3 regions of the Pseudomonas sp. EA_105y_Pfl2_R69 genome follow, and region 1 is predicted to be linked to each of the others. Evidence: predicted binding sites of a transcription regulator. Region 1 holds the regulator's gene; each other region holds the start of a gene.
The links. The regulator sigma-54, encoded in region 1, starts transcription at its own class of promoters, with help from an activator protein. The targets are predictions, from matches to a motif close to ANTGGCATNNANNTTGCTNT.
Positions count from the first base shown of each region.

Region 2: the regulator sigma-54 is predicted to act here: its motif matches at 3,752-3,771, upstream of glnK (P-II family nitrogen regulator).
Region 3: the regulator sigma-54 is predicted to act here: its motif matches at 1,144-1,163, upstream of glnA (glutamate--ammonia ligase).

Region 1 covers NZ_CAXAOO010000001.1:778,547-784,040, reverse strand. The annotation lists gene lptB (LPS export ABC transporter ATP-binding protein) at 1-663, shown strand, start outside; gene AACY13_RS03380 (RNA polymerase factor sigma-54) at 797-2,311, shown strand; gene hpf (ribosome hibernation-promoting factor, HPF/YfiA family) at 2,505-2,813, shown strand; gene ptsN (PTS IIA-like nitrogen regulatory protein PtsN) at 2,829-3,302, shown strand; gene rapZ (RNase adapter RapZ) at 3,305-4,162, shown strand; gene AACY13_RS03360 (HPr family phosphocarrier protein) at 4,175-4,447, shown strand; gene pmbA (metalloprotease PmbA) at 4,512-5,494, opposite strand, start outside.
Region 2 covers NZ_CAXAOO010000005.1:22,552-28,045, reverse strand. The annotation lists gene sutA (transcriptional regulator SutA) at 1-278, opposite strand, end outside; gene AACY13_RS14970 (ammonium transporter) at 537-1,787, opposite strand; gene AACY13_RS14965 (ammonium transporter) at 1,866-3,179, opposite strand; gene glnK (P-II family nitrogen regulator) at 3,217-3,555, opposite strand; gene AACY13_RS14955 (accessory factor UbiK family protein) at 3,985-4,263, shown strand; gene AACY13_RS14950 (YifB family Mg chelatase-like AAA ATPase) at 4,303-5,494, shown strand, end outside.
Region 3 covers NZ_CAXAOO010000001.1:309,095-314,588, reverse strand. The annotation lists gene thiI (tRNA uracil 4-sulfurtransferase ThiI) at 1-928, opposite strand, end outside; gene glnA (glutamate--ammonia ligase) at 1,259-2,665, shown strand; gene AACY13_RS01350 (DUF4124 domain-containing protein) at 2,854-3,417, shown strand; gene AACY13_RS01345 (DUF4124 domain-containing protein) at 3,420-4,034, shown strand; gene glnL (nitrogen regulation protein NR(II)) at 4,293-5,378, shown strand; gene ntrC (nitrogen regulation protein NR(I)) at 5,375-5,494, shown strand, end outside.

The DNA.
Region 1 (5,494 bases):
GTCAGCCTGAGCATCGACAGCGGGCAGATCGTCGGCCTGCTCGGCCCCAACGGCGCGGGCAAGACCACCTGCTTCTACATGATCGTCGGCTTGGTCCAGGCCGACCAGGGCCGCGTCCTGATCGACGACCTCGACGTCAGCCACCAGCCCATGCACGGCCGCGCCCGCGCCGGCATCGGCTACCTGCCGCAGGAAGCCTCGATCTTTCGCAAGCTCAGCGTGGCCGACAACATCATGGCCATCCTGGAAACCCGCAAGGACCTGGACCGCACAGAGCGGCGCAAGGAGCTGGAAAGCCTGCTGCAGGAGTTTCATATCAGCCATATCCGCGACAACCTCGGTATGAGCCTGTCCGGCGGCGAACGCCGGCGTGTGGAAATCGCCCGCGCCCTGGCGACCTCGCCCAAGTTCATCCTGCTCGACGAACCCTTTGCCGGGGTCGACCCGATCTCGGTCGGCGATATCAAACAGATCATCTACCACCTCAAGGCCAAGGGTATCGGCGTACTGATCACCGATCACAACGTACGCGAGACCCTGGACATCTGCGAAACCGCCTACATTGTCAGTGACGGCCAACTGATCGCCGAAGGCGACGCCGAAGCCATCCTGGCCAACCAGACGGTCAAAGAGGTGTACCTGGGACATGAGTTCCGCCTGTAACAGGGGCTTTTCTCACGCAAACAAGCGCCACCCCTAGGCAAACCCCTTAGAGTCAGGCATATAATTTGCTTCCTTGTGGCGCCTCCGCGCCCTGTAGTGGATTGCGCACAGACGCCGGTAAATAAGGTCTGCAATGAAACCATCGCTAGTCCTGAAGATGGGCCAGCAGCTGACGATGACACCGCAGCTGCAACAGGCCATTCGCCTACTCCAACTGTCGACCCTGGATCTGCAACAAGAGATCCAGGAGGCACTGGAATCCAATCCGATGCTCGAACGCCAGGAAGACGGCGAAGATTTCGACAACTCGGACCCCATGGCCGATGGTGCGGAGAGCGCCACTTCCAGCGAACAGCAAGAGCCCACGTTCCAGGAGCCCAGCTACCAGGAAAACACCCAGACTGTGGACAACCTGGAGGAAGGCGACTGGAACGAGCGCATTCCCAACGAGCTGCCCGTCGATACCGCCTGGGAAGACATCTACCAGACCAGCGCCAGCAGCCTGCCGAGCAGCAGCAACGACGATGACGAGTGGGACTTCACCACCCGCACCTCCAGCGGCGAGAGCCTGCAGAGCCATATGCTCTGGCAGCTCAATCTTTCGCCCATGTCCGACAAGGACCGCCTGATCGCGGTGACCCTGATCGACTGCATCAACGAGCAGGGCTATCTGGAAGAAACCCTGGAAGAAGTGGTCGAGGCCTTCGACCCGGAGCTGGACATCGAACTGGACGAAGTCGAGGCCGTGCTGCACCGCATCCAGCAGTTCGAGCCCGCCGGCATTGCCGCGCGCAACCTCGGCGAATGCCTGCTCCTGCAACTGCGCCAACTGCCGGCCAAGACCCCCTGGCTGAGCGAGGCCCAGCGCCTGGCCAGCGACTACCTCGACCTGCTCGGCAGCCGCGATTACAGCCAGCTGATGCGCCGCATGAAGCTCAAGGAAGACGAGCTGCGCCAGGTTATCGAGCTGATCCAGAGCCTCAACCCGCGCCCCGGCTCGCAGATCGAATCGAGCGAGCCGGAATACGTGGTGCCGGACGTGATCGTGCGCAAGCACAACGAACGCTGGCTGGTGGAGCTGAACCAGGAAGCCATGCCGCGCCTGCGGGTCAACGCGCAGTACGCCGGTTTTGTGAAGCGTGCCGACTCCAGTGCCGACAACACCTTTATGCGCAACCAGCTGCAGGAAGCGCGCTGGTTTATCAAGAGCCTGCAAAGCCGCAACGAAACCCTGATGAAGGTCGCCACGCAGATCGTCGAACACCAGCGCGGCTTCCTCGACTACGGCGACGAGGCGATGAAACCTCTGGTGCTGCACGATATCGCCGAGGCCGTGGGCATGCACGAGTCGACCATCTCGCGGGTCACCACACAGAAATTCATGCACACCCCGCGCGGCATTTACGAGCTGAAATACTTCTTCTCCAGCCACGTCAGTACCTCCGAGGGCGGCGAATGCTCGTCCACCGCAATCCGCGCCATCATCAAAAAACTGGTCGCCGCGGAAAATGCAAAAAAGCCGTTGAGTGACAGCAAGATCGCTGGTTTACTGGAGGCACAGGGCATTCAAGTAGCCCGCCGTACAGTCGCAAAGTACCGTGAATCCCTCGGGATAGCGCCATCCAGCGAGCGCAAGCGATTGATCTAGGGCGGCACAAGAAGGAAGACGGTTCACACTGCACAAAACAACACCCGGCCTCGCCTTTGCGCGCAAGCAGCTCTGCTGCCTATACGCGCCGGCGACAGTGCCAGACTCGTTCTGCCAGGGTCTTCCACGCCACAGTGTTCCGGCGGCAGGCCTATTGCCTGCCTCTTACACACGGCAACAAGGAGAATGCGGTATGCAAGTCAACATCAGTGGACATCAGCTGGATGTGACCGACGCCATGCGCGCCTATATCGACGAAAAACTCGGTCGACTGGAGCGCCACTTCGACAAAATCACCAATGTGCAAGTCATCATGGAGGTCGAGAAGCTCAAGCAGAAAATCGAAGCGACCCTGCACATTGCCGGCGGTGAAGTCGTCGCCAATGCGGTACACGACGACATGTACGCCGCCATCGATTTACTCACCGACAAACTCGATCGCCAACTCATCAAGCACAAGGAAAAACAGCTCGACCGTCAACAGGGCGCACTGGCCCGCTGACCTCGCCTATCTCCTATGATCCGACTTGAAACTATCCTGACCCCCGGCCGTTCCCTGGTGAACGTGCCGGGCGGCAGCAAAAAACGTGTTCTCGAACAGATTGCCAACCTGGTGGCGCGCGAGCTGCCCGACCTGGATGGCCAAGATATATTCGAAAGCCTGATCGCCCGCGAAAAACTCGGCTCGACCGGTTTCGGCAATGGCATCGCCATTCCGCACTGTCGCCTGCCCGGTTGCAACGCGCCGATCAGTGCCCTGCTGAAACTGGATGCCGCGGTGGACTTCGACGCCATCGACGGCGCGCCGGTCGATCTGCTGTTTGTCCTGCTGGTTCCCGAAGCGGCGACCGACGCCCACCTGGAACTGCTGCGACAGATCGCCAGCATGCTCGACCGCAGCGACGTGCGCGACCGCCTGCGCCAGGCTCAGAGCAGTGAGTCCCTGTACCAGGTGGTGGTGGACGTGCAAAGCCAACTCAATCGAGCCTGAGCATGCGCCTGATCATCGTCAGCGGTCGCTCCGGCTCCGGCAAAAGCACCGCCCTCGATGTACTTGAGGACAACGGTTTCTATTGCATCGACAACCTGCCGGCAGGCCTGCTCCCGGAGCTGGCCGAACGCGCCCTGCTGCATACCGAGCTGCTGCACCCGCAAGTGGCCGTGTCGATCGACGCGCGCAACCTGCCCAGCCACCTCAAGCGTTTCCCCGAGCTGCTCGACGAGGTGCGCGCACGGCATATCAAATGCGACGTGATCTACCTCGACGCCGATGAAGAGACTCTGCTCAAGCGCTTCTCCGAGACCCGCCGGCGCCACCCGCTGACCAACGAGAGCCGCTCGCTGGCCGAGGCCATTGCCGACGAAAGCCTGCTCCTGGGCCCGATCATCGATCTGGCCGACCTGAAGATCGACACCACCCACCTCAACCTCTACCAGTTGCGCGACAGCCTCAAGCTGCGCCTGCTCAACCAGCCGGAGCCGGGTACCGCCTTTCTTATCGAGTCCTTCGGCTTCAAGCGCGGTATGCCGGTGGATGCCGACCTGGTGTTCGACGTGCGCTGCCTGCCCAACCCCTACTGGAAACCGGACCTGCGCGACTACTCCGGCCTGGATCAACCGGTGGCCGACTACCTCTCGGCCCAGGCCGATGTCGAAGACATGTACCAGGACATCTTCGCCTACCTGACCAAGTGGCTGCCGCGCTTTGCCGCCAGCAACCGCGCCTATGTCACGGTCGCGATCGGCTGCACCGGCGGCCATCATCGTTCGGTATACCTGGCCAACCGCCTCGGCGAAGCCCTCAAGCCCATCCTGAAGAACGTCCAGATTCGCCACCGCGACCTCAGTTAAGGAATTGCCGCGATGCCCGCCTGCGAAATCACCATCATCAACAAGCTTGGTCTGCACGCCCGTGCCGCCGCCAAGTTTGTTGGCGTCGCCGGCCGCTTCCCCTGCCAGGTCAAGATCGGCCGCGCCCCGGACAGCCTGGTGGACGGCAAGAGCATCATGGCGGTGATGATGCTCGCCGCCGGCAAAGGCACGCCCGTGCACCTGCATACCGAGGGCGAACAGGACGGTGAGGCGCTCAATGCCCTCAGCGAGCTGATCAACAACTACTTCGACGAAGGCGAATAGCGGATCGAAGCAATAAAAAGGGGCTGAGCGCTTAAGCGACAGCCCCTTTTTCATACAGCCCGAATCAACTACCGGCCACCGTCATCCGCTCGACCAGCACCGAGCCGGTGCGGATATTGCTGCGCAGTTCCAGATCATTACCCACAGCGACAATCTGCCGGAACATATCCCGCATATTGCCGGCGATAGTGACTTCCTGCACCGGGAACTGGATCTCGCCGTTCTCCACCCAGTAGCCGCCCGCGCCGCGGGAATAGTCGCCGGTGACCATGTTCAGGCCCTGGCCCATCAACTCGGTGACCAGCAGACCGCGGCCCATGCGTTTGAGCAACGCTTTCTGGTCTTCATCGCCATGGCTGACGAACAGGTTGTGCACACCACCGGCATTGGCGGTGCTGGGCATGCCCAGCTTGCGCCCGGAATAGGTGCCCAACACGTAGGAGAGCAACTCGCCACGCTCGACAAAGGACTTGGCGTAGGTGGCCAGACCGTCGCCGTCGAAGGCGGCGCTGCCCAACGCGCGGGGGATATGCGGACGCTCGTCGAGCGTCAGCCACTCGGGAAACAGCTGCTGACCCAGTGTGCCTTCGAGAAAGGAGGACTTGCGGTACAGGTTGCCGCCGGAAATCGCCGCCAGGAAACTGCCGAACAGACCGGTGGCCAACTCGGCTGCAAACAGCACCGGCACCTCGCAGGTCGGCACCGGGCGCGCGCCCAAACGGCTCACCGCGCGCTCGGCGGCGCGCCGGCCGATGCTGCCGGCATCGGCCAGCAGCTCGCCCTGGCGATTGACGTCATACCAGTAGTCGCGCTGCATCTGCCCACCGTCTTCGGCGATCATCACGCAGCTCAGGCTGTGCCGAGTGCTGGCATAACCGCTGACAAAGCCATGGCTGTTGCCATACACCCGGCAACCTTGATGGGTATTGAGGGTGGTGCCGTCTGCGTTCTTGATCCGTCCATCCGCGGCAAAAGCCGCCGCCTCGCAGCTCAAGGCCTGCTCGATGGCCTGCTCCGGGGTGATCGACCAGGCATGGTAAAGATCCA
Region 2 (5,494 bases), on a different contig from region 1:
ACGACATTCGGCTCGACTTCCTGCACCTTGCCGCCGCGGGAGAGAAACTCTTCCATGGCGCGGGCCAGGGCATCGCGTTCTTTCTGCTTGGCTTCGATGCTGGGCAGTTCTTCGACGTCAACGGCAGCCTTGACCTTCTTGCTTTTGCTGGCGGGTACGACTTCGTCATCACCGTTGTCATCATCGCTGCTGTCGCCATCGTCGGCGGCGGCCAGTTCCTCGCCATCGTCCTCGTCAGCGCCTTCCAGTTCGTCGTGTTCCAGATCTTCGTCGCTCATGTTCCAACCTCATGACTTGCGAAAAGCAGAGTAGTTATAGCCCAGCTGCGTCAGCTTTCTAACGTCGCCGGAAAAAAATCCTGTGGCCTTACCCAGGTTGAGCGCCACGCATCGGCGATCTGCGCTCAACGGCGCGCATTCTAGGGTCTGTTGCCGGTGCATCACAACAGCATCGTGCGCAAACGCCGGCAGCCTCCCGACAGCCCGCAGAAAAAACAAAGGGCGCCATAAAGGCGCCCTCGTCGAAACTCCGGACAATCAGTTCTTGGTGAACTCCGGATAGGCTTCCATACCGCATTCGGCGATGTCCACGCCTTCGTATTCTTCTTCTTCCGTTACCCGCAGGCCGATCACCAGTTTGATGATGGACCAGACGATCAGGCTGGCGATAAACACCCAGGCGAAGATCGCACCGATACCCAGCAGCTGTGCGCCCAGGCTGGAGTCGCTGTTGGTCAGGCAGACGGCCAGCAGGCCCCAGACACCGGCCACACCGTGCACCGAGATGGCACCGACCGGATCGTCGATCTTCAGCTTGTCCAGGCCCAGAATCGAGAACACCACCAGCACGCCACCCACGCCGCCGATCAGGGTCGCCTGCAGGGCGCTCGGGGTCAGGGGTTCGGCGGTGATGGCGACCAGGCCGGCCAGGGCACCGTTGAGGGCCATGGTCAGGTCGGATTTGCCGAACAGGATGCGCGCCACGATCATCGCGGCGATCAGGCCGCCGGCAGCGGCCATGTTGGTGTTAACGAACACCTGGGCCACGGCGTTGGCGTCTTCGATGGTGCTCATCTTCAGCTGCGAGCCGCCGTTGAAGCCGAACCAGCCCATCCACAGAATGAAAGTACCCAGGGCCGCCATCGGCAGGTTGGCACCCGGAATGGCGTTGACCTGGCCATTGGCCCCGTACTTGCCTTTACGTGCACCGAGCAGCAGCACGCCAGCCAGAGCAGCGGTCGCACCGGCCATATGCACCACGCCGGAACCGGCGAAGTCGAGGAAGCCGGCTTCGTTGAGGAAGCCCGAGCCCCACTTCCAGAAACCCTGTACCGGGTAAATGAAACCGGTCATGACCACGGCGAAGGCGAGGAAAGCCCACAGCTTCATGCGCTCGGCCACGGCACCGGAGACGATCGACATACAGGTAGCGGCGAACACCACCTGGAAGAAGAAGTCGGAACGGGCCGAGTAGTAGGGCGCGTCGTCACCGCCGGCAAGCACCGACTCGACGCTGTTCTCGTCGCCGATCAGGAAGCCCAGACTTGGCAGGATGCCGCCTTCCGGGCTGGAGTACATGATGTGATAGCCGATCACCAGGTACATGACACTGGCCACTGCGTACAGGGCGATGTTCTTGGTGAGAATCTCGGTGGTGTTCTTGGCTCGCACCAACCCGGACTCGAGCATGGCAAAACCCGCTGCCATCCACATCACCAGGGCGCCGCAAACCAAAAAGTAGAAGGTGTCAAAACCGTACTGCAGTGCAGTCAATGCTGTGTTGTCCATGGTTCACCTCTTGCCGTTGCGCTTTATAGCGCTATTCGGTTAAGGCGTCCGGGTTGGCTCCGGACGCGCTCCGTGTGCTTACAGGTTGTAGCCACGCTCGTTATGCAGGGCGAGATCGAGGCCGATGGTCTCTTCCTCGTCGCTGACACGCAGGCCCATTACTAGGTCGATCACTTTCAGGATCACGAAGGTCACCAGCGCGGTGTACACCACCGTGAAGGCCACCCCCTGGAACTGCACCCACAACTGCGCAGGAATGTTCTCCACTTCGCCAAAGCCCCCCAGCGCCGGTGCGGCGAACGCCCCGGTGAGGATGGCCCCGACGATACCGCCCACGGCATGCACGCCGAAAACGTCCAGAGAGTCGTCATAGCCCAGCTTGCGTTTCAGGCTGGTGGCACAGAAGAAGCAGATCACCCCGCTGGCCAAGCCGATCGCCAGGGCCCCCATGGGACCGGCCGTACCGGATGCCGGGGTGATGGCCACCAGGCCCGCCACCGCACCCGAGGCGATGCCCAGCACACTGGGTTTGCGATGGGTGATCCACTCGGCGAACATCCAGCTCAGCGCCGCGGTAGCGGTGGCGATCTGGGTCACCAGCATGGCCATGCCGGCGCTGCCGTTGGCCGCCAGGGCCGAGCCGGCGTTGAAACCGAACCAGCCAACCCAGAGCATGCTTGCGCCGATCAGGGTGTAGCCGAGGTTGTGCGGCGGCATGGCGGTAGTCGGGAAGCCCTTGCGCTTGCCCAGCACCAGACAGGCCACCAGCCCGGCAATACCGGCGTTGATATGCACCACGGTGCCGCCGGCGAAGTCCAGCACGCCCCAGTCCCACATCAGTGCGCCGTCGCCGCCCCAGACCATATGCGCGATGGGCGCATAGACCAGGGTGAACCACAGCGCCATGAAGATCAGCATGGCCGAGAACTTCATGCGCTCGGCAAAGGCTCCGACGATCAGGGCGGGGGTGATGATGGCGAAGGTCATCTGGAAGGTGATAAACACCGATTCCGGCACCGTGGCCACCAGGCTGTCCAGGGTCAAACCACTGAGGAAGGCTTTGGAGAAACCGCCGACAAAGGAGTTGAGGTTGACCACACCCTGCTCCATGCCGGTGCTGTCAAATGCCAGGCTGTAGCCGTAAACGACCCACAGGATGCTGATCAAACCGGTCACGGCAAAGCACTGCATCAACACCGACAGCACGTTCTTGGAACGCACCATGCCGGCATAGAACAGCGCCAGACCGGGAATGGTCATAAACAGCACCAGCACAGTGGCCACCAGCATCCAGGCGGTGTCGCCGCTGCTCAGGCTTGCCTCTTCGGCCATGGCAAAGCCAGGAACGAGAGACAAAAGGGCTCCTAGCCCTGCGATTGTTCGCAGAGTCATGGTTTAACTCCTGGGGCGTGTGGGGTTCGAAGGGCGCTTAGATCGCGTCGGTATCGGTTTCGCCGGTACGGATGCGAATCGCCTGTTCCAGGTTTACAACGAAAATCTTGCCGTCACCGATCTTGCCGGTGTTGGCGGCCTTGGTAATGGCCTCGATCACACGATCGAGCTGATCATCGGCGATGGCCACGTCGATTTTCACCTTCGGCAAAAAATCGACCACGTATTCGGCACCGCGGTACAACTCGGTATGGCCTTTCTGCCGACCGAAGCCTTTGACTTCGGTGACAGTGATGCCCTGCACGCCGATCTCCGACAGTGACTCACGGACGTCGTCCAGCTTGAACGGCTTGATGATGGCAGTGACTAGCTTCATGAAACTTTCTCCCGTGTAAGGTGGACTTGCCCCAGGAATTACGAACCCGACTCAAGTCTAAGCGCAGTGTCTGGCTTTTGTAATGCATCGCGGCCCTAAGCCAGCGGCACCGATACTCACCAACAGCTCCCGGCGAAGCACTTCCCCGCCCCGCCTGACGCACCGGAACTGCATCGGTGCATGCGTCGCCAGAGACAAAGCAGAAAGCCTGCCAACTCCAATAAAAACTACTTATTTCATGCAGTTAGCTACTAAACAGGGGATTATCCCTGACGTTTAGGGGTAACCAGCGCACAACAATGGTGCGGCACCCTGCCGCCGCACGCGCGAAAAGCGTGCAGCGCGCCAGCCAAGTGCACCGGCCGCGCCCAGGCAAGCCGCCCGGGACTGCGTGCTACACTGGCGACCATCTGTTACCGGAATCTCGCCATGCTGCCACCCAAAGCCCTGCTCGACGCCCTTAGCCAACACGCCTCTCGCCTGTTCAGTGGCGACAGCCCGCTGCCACGCAGCGAATTCGAAACCCAGTTCAAGCTGTTGCTGCAAAGCGGCTTCAGCAAGCTCGACCTGGTCAGCCGCGACGAATTCGACAGCCAGATGGTGGTCCTGGCGCGTACCCGCGCCCGCCTGGAAGCCCTGGAAGCCAAGGTCGCCGAGATGGAAGCGCGCGGGGCAGACGCCACAGAAGCCGCCACCACCAACGAGTAACGCCCACAGCGGATGCACCAGCCGATCAAGGAGTGATCGATGTCCCTGGCCATAGTCCACAGCCGCGCCCAAGTCGGCGTCGAAGCCCCGGCGGTGACGGTCGAAGCCCATCTGGCCAACGGCCTGCCCTCCCTGGCCCTGGTCGGTCTGCCGGAAACGGCGGTCAAGGAAAGCAAGGACCGGGTGCGCAGCGCCATCCTCAACTGCGCCTTCGAGTTCCCGCCTAGACGCATCACCCTGAATCTGGCCCCGGCCGACCTGCCCAAGGACGGTGGGCGTTTCGACCTGGCGATTGCCTTAGGGATTCTCGCCGCCAGCGGCCAGGTACCGGCCGCCGCCCTGGAGCGGCTCGAATGCCTGGGCGAGCTGGCATTGTCCGGGGCGATTCGCCCCGTACAGGGCGTGCTGCCCGCCGCCCTGGCTGCCCGCGCCGCCGGGCGCACCTTAATGGTGCCCAAGGCCAACGCCGAAGAAGCCAGCCTGGCCTCGGGGCTGGAAGTGATTGCCGTGGAGCATCTGCTGGAAGTCGCCGCCCACCTCAATGGTCAGACGCCCATCGCGCCCTATCAGGCCCAGGGCCTGCTGCGCCAGCTGCAGCCCTACCCGGACCTCGCCGAAGTGCAGGGCCAGGTCGCGGCCAAGCGCGCCCTGCTGGTGGCCGCGGCCGGCTCGCACAACCTGCTGTTCAGCGGCCCACCGGGGACCGGCAAGACCCTGCTGGCCAGCCGCCTGCCCGGCCTGTTGCCGCCGCTGGACGAACGGGAAGCACTGGAAGTGGCCGCCATCCACTCGGTGGCCAGCCACACGCCATTGACCGCCTGGCCCCAGCGGCCTTTTCGCACGCCCCATCACAGTGCATCCGGGCCGGCCCTGGTAGGCGGCGGCAGTCGGCCGCAACCGGGGGAAATCACCCTGGCCCATCAGGGCGTCCTGTTTTTGGACGAGCTTCCGGAATTCGATCGCAAGGTTCTGGAAGTCTTGCGCGAACCCCTGGAAAGCGGGCATATCGTCATCGCTCGGGCCCGCGACAAGGTGCGCTTCCCGGCGCGCTTCCAACTGGTGGCGGCGATGAACCCCTGCCCCTGCGGCCATCTGGGCGACCCTTCCGGACGCTGTCGCTGCTCGGCCGAACAGATCCAGCGCTACCGCAGCAAGCTCTCCGGCCCACTGCTCGACCGCATCGACCTGCACCTGAGCGTACCCCGGGAAACCACCCGCCTGGAAACCAGCA
Region 3 (5,494 bases), 470 kb from region 1:
TGGCCGAATCGATCACCGAGAGGTTGGGCAGGGTCTGACTGGACACCTGGGAAATCGCCTCGCCGGTAACCAGGGCATTGATCTGCAACTGCTCGGCCATCCGTGTGGAGGCGCGTAGCATCATGCGCTTCAAGATCACGCCCATCTGGCTGTTGTCGACCTTGCCGAGAATCTCGCCGAGCACTTCCTCGAACGGCACGCTGATAAACAGCACGCGCTGCGAGCTGCCGAATTTCTGCCAGAGGTAATGCGCCACTTCCATCACGCCCAGCTCGTGGGCACGGCCACCGAGGTTGAAGAAGCAGAAGTGGGTGACCAGGCCGCGACGCATCATTTGATAAGCGGCGACTGTGGAATCGAAGCCGCCGCTCATCAGCACCAGGGTCTGCTCCAGCGAACCCAGCGGGTAACCGCCCAGGCCTTCGTGCTGGTTATGAATGACGAACAGGCGCTGGTCGCGGATTTCCATGCGCACTTCGACTTGCGGCTGCTTCAGGTCGATCCCGGCCGCGCCGCACTGCTGGCGCAGCTGGCTGCCCACATAGCGCTCGATATCCATGGAGCTGAAGGCATGCTTGCCGGCGCGCTTGCAGCGTACGGCGAAGATCTTTCCCGGCAGCTGCTCGGCGAAGTGCAGCTTGCATTTTTCCAGCACATCGTCGAAATCGCCCAGGGGATATTCATCGACCTGGAGGAAATGGGTGATGCCCGGGGTGCAGCGCAAGCGCTCGATCATCGCCTGCAGGGTCTTCGGCTCACTGACCTGGGTTTCGACTTCCAGGTTGTCCCACACGCCACTGACCAGCACCTGCGGATCGAGCTCACGCAAAACCGAACGAATATTCTTCGCCAGCTGCCGGATAAAATGCTTACGCACCGGCCGGCTCTTGATGGTGATTTCCGGGAAGACTTTAACGATCAGTTTCATGAAAACGAGTAGCGCCGCAGCGGCCAAAAAAACAGGGGCGCGGATTATAGCGGAAATTGCTCAAGCTTTGATCAAAAACCTACAACACTTAACAAGCCGCACCATTTAAGTGCGCGCAACAAATACGCCGCCCCATACTGGTGCAAATATTTCCCTGCCGTACAGTCACAGCCCCCGCCAGCCCTGAGTTTCAGGGCATGCACCCATTCCTGTGCACTGGCATGCAATTTGCTCCCTTGTGAGGCAGGTTGCCCTGGAGGACTATCCCGCCGGGCTGCACCGTACTATTGAGGGCTCATCATTCCGAGCCTTGGCCATCTGGAGGACAGCATGTCGAAGTCGATTCAACTGATTAAAGAACACGACGTGAAGTGGGTTGACCTGCGCTTCACCGACACCAAGGGCAAACAGCACCACGTGACCATGCCGGCCCGTGACGCCCTGGACGACGAATTTTTCGAGCACGGCAAAATGTTCGACGGCTCCTCCATTCATGGCTGGAAAGGCATCGAAGCCTCCGACATGATCCTGATGCCGGTCGACGATACCGCCGTTCTCGACCCGTTCACCGAAGAGCCGACCCTGATCCTGGTCTGCGACATCGTCGAGCCGAGCACCATGCAGGGCTACGACCGCGACCCGCGCTCGATCGCCAAGCGCGCCGAAGAATTCCTGAAAAGCACCGGCATCGGCGACACCGTATTCGTCGGCCCGGAGCCCGAGTTCTTCATCTTCGACGAAGTGAAGTTCAAGTCCGACATCTCCGGCTCGATGTTCAAGATCTTCTCCGAGCAGGGTTCCTGGAACACCGACGCCGACATCGAAGGCGGCAACAAGGGCCACCGCCCAGCCGTCAAAGGCGGGTACTTCCCGGTTCCGCCGTGCGACCACGACCACGAAATCCGTACTGCCATGTGTAATGCCATGGAAGAAATGGGCCTGGTCATCGAAGTGCACCACCACGAAGTGGCGACTGCCGGCCAGAACGAAATCGGCGTGAAGTTCAACACCCTGGTAGCCAAGGCTGACGAAGTTCAGACCCTGAAGTACTGCGTACACAACGTGGCCGATGCCTATGGCAAGACCGCTACCTTTATGCCTAAGCCGCTGTACGGCGACAACGGCTCGGGTATGCACGTACACATGTCCATCAGCAAAGATGGCAAGAACACCTTCTCCGGCGAAGGCTATGCCGGTCTGTCCGATACCGCCCTGTACTTCATCGGCGGCATCATCAAGCACGGCAAGGCGCTGAACGGCTTCACCAACCCGTCGACCAACTCCTACAAGCGTCTGGTCCCGGGCTTCGAAGCCCCGGTCATGCTGGCCTACTCGGCCCGCAACCGTTCCGCCTCGATCCGTATTCCGTACGTGTCCAGCCCGAAAGCCCGCCGCATCGAGGCGCGCTTCCCGGATCCGGCTGCCAACCCCTACCTGGCCTTCGCCGCGCTGCTGATGGCCGGCCTGGACGGCATCCAGAACAAGATCCACCCTGGCGATGCAGCCGACAAGAACCTGTACGACCTGCCGCCGGAAGAAGGCAAGCTGATCCCGCAGGTGTGCGGCAGCCTGAAAGAAGCCCTGGAAGAGCTGGACAAGGGCCGCGCGTTCCTGACCAAGGGCGGCGTGTTCTCCGACGACTTTATCGATGCCTACATCGAGCTGAAGTCCGAAGAAGAAATCAAGGTTCGCACCTTCGTCCACCCGCTGGAATACGACCTGTACTACAGCGTCTAATCCCGCACGCAAGACAAGAGGCCACCTTCGGGTGGCCTTTTTGCGTTTTGCCGTCGCCACATCCGGCCGCCCGCCTCGACCTTTTGTCCCAGCCTTTGCTGCACTGGCGCACGCCCGGCCATCAGCGCCCTTGCCAGCGCGCGCAGCCGGTGCAAGTCTTAGCACACACCCACCAGGAGAGTTCGGCCATGCGCCCTCTGCTCATCTGCCTGTTACTCGGCCTGGCCTTGCCGGCCAGCGCGCAGATCTACAAATACACCGACGCCAAGGGCAACACCGTGTTCACCGATCAGCCGCCGGAAGGCCAGGCCACGGAGAGCGTGCAACTGCCGCAGACCAATAGCGTAAACATGCAGGTACCCAGCCTGCCGCCGGTCGACAGTAACTCCAACGAAGCCCCGGCAGCGCCCTACAGCTTGCTGCAGGTTAGCGGCGTGCCCAGCGACGAAGCCATGCGCGCCAACAACGGCACCTTCAGCGTCAGCATCCAGATCGAACCGCGCCTGGCCGCCGGCCATCGCCTGCGCCTGCTGCTCGACGGCCAACCCTATGGCCAGGCGAGCAATGTGCCGATGCTGCAGCTGACCAATGTCGACCGCGGCGAGCACAGCCTGGCCGTGGAAGTACTCAGCGGCGAGCAATCGATCCAGCAGAGCGCGCCGATCGACTTCACCGTGCAACGGGTCAATACCAGCAGCCCGGCCCTGCGCCCACCACCGCCGCCGCCGGCCAAACCCAAGGCGACCCCCTGACCATGCGCACCCTGCTGCTCTGCTGCCTGCTGCTGCTCGGCCTGCCCGTCGCGGCCCAGGTTTATACCTATATAGATGCCGAGGGTAATCGGGTCTTTACCGACAAACCCAAGTCGGGCGATGCCCAGCGCATCGAGCTGAACCCGGGCAACTCGATGCCGGCGCTCGTCCCGCCCGCAGCGCCGAGCACCCCCGCCACGCAACCGAGCCAGCACTACCAGGTACTGAGGATTCTGGTACCGCAGCCAGATGCCACCGTACGCGACAATGCCGGCAACCTGATTGTCAGCGTCAACAGCGAACCGGCGCTGTTTCCCGGACACCGCTATCGCCTGCTGATGGACGGCAGCGAAGTGGGCCAGGTCGGACGCAGCCCGGTCTTCCCCCTGGAGAATATCGACCGCGGCACTCACCAACTGGCGGTGGAAATCATCGACCAGCAGGGCCGTATCATCGAACGCACCCCCAGCCAGCCCTTCCACCTGCAGCGCATTTCCCTGGCCCAGAAGCGCAGGGTCAATCCGTGCCAGAAAGGCGACTACGGCGTGCGCCCGGAATGCCCACTCGAGGACAAGCCAGCGGAAAAGAAAGACATTCCGCTGATCCCCTTTATCTGAGTTGCGCCATCACAGCACAACACCGATAGCCCCCAAACATTAGCCGCGCACCAGCATGGTGCAGCAAAGCCAGGCTATTTCTATACTGTCCCTGTTTTGGGTCGCCCACTGCGCCCCCTCTGCGCCGAAAAGCAGCCATAAGCCGAGGCATAGCGCCTAAACACGCTTCTTTTCGGGGCTTTGGTTTGCTTCTTGCATTTTCCCGCAGCATTGGCCGCCGCTTTGCGGCCCGCAGCGAAACGTCGGCAGACCTTACCTATGATCATCAACGACGCATTGCACCGCCTGTTACTCGACAACCTGACCACCGCTACCCTGCTGCTTAACGCCGAATTGCGCCTTGAGTACATGAACCCGGCGGCGGAGATGCTCCTGGCCGTCAGCGGCCAGCGCAGCCACGGGCAATTTATCAGCGAACTCTTTACCGAATCGACGGAAGCCCTGAGCGCCCTGCGTCAGGCCGTCGAACACGCCCACCCGTTCAATAAGCGCGAAGCCGTGCTGACCTCGGTCAGCGGCCAGACCCTGACCGTCGACTATGCCGTAACCCCACTGTTCAACCGCGGCGAGACCCTGCTGCTGCTGGAAGTGCATCCGCGCGACCGCCTGCTGCGCATCACCAAGGAAGAGGCGCAACTGTCCAAGCAGGAAACCACCAAGCTGCTGGTGCGCGGCCTGGCCCACGAGATCAAGAACCCCCTCGGCGGCATTCGCGGCGCGGCGCAACTGCTGGCCCGCGAGTTGCCTGAGGAAAGCCTCAAGGATTACACCAATGTGATCATCGAGGAGGCCGACCGCCTGCGTAATCTGGTCGACCGCATGCTCGGCTCGAACAAGCTGCCGTCGCTGGCGATGACCAACGTGCACGAAGTGCTGGAGCGGGTCGGCAGCCTGGTGGAGGCGGAAAGCCAGGGCAGCATCACCCTGGTACGCGACTACGACCCGAGCATCCCCGACGTACTGATCGACCGCGAACAGATGATCCAGGCGGTGCTCAATATCGTGCGCAACGCCATGCAGGCCATAGGCGGGCAGAACGAACTGCGCCTGGGCCGCATCACCCTGCGCACCCGTACCCTGCGCCAGTTCACCATCGGCCATATCCGCCATCGCCTGGTGACCAAGATCGAGATCATCGACAACGGCCCGGGTATCCCGGCCGAACTGCAGGAAACCATCTTCTATCCCATGGTCAGCGGGCGTGCCGACGGCACCGGCCTGGGCCTGGCGATTACCCAGAACATCATTAGTCAGCACCAAGGTCTGATCGAGTGCGAGAGCCATCCCGGCCATACCGTATTCTCGATCTTCCTGCCGCTGGAACAAGGAGTAACTCCGTCATGAGTCGCAGTGAAACCGTCTGGATAGTCGATGACGACCGTTCCATCCGCTGGGTCCTGGAAAAAGCCCTGCAACAGGAAGGCATGACCACGCAAAGCTTCGACAGCGCCGACGGCGTG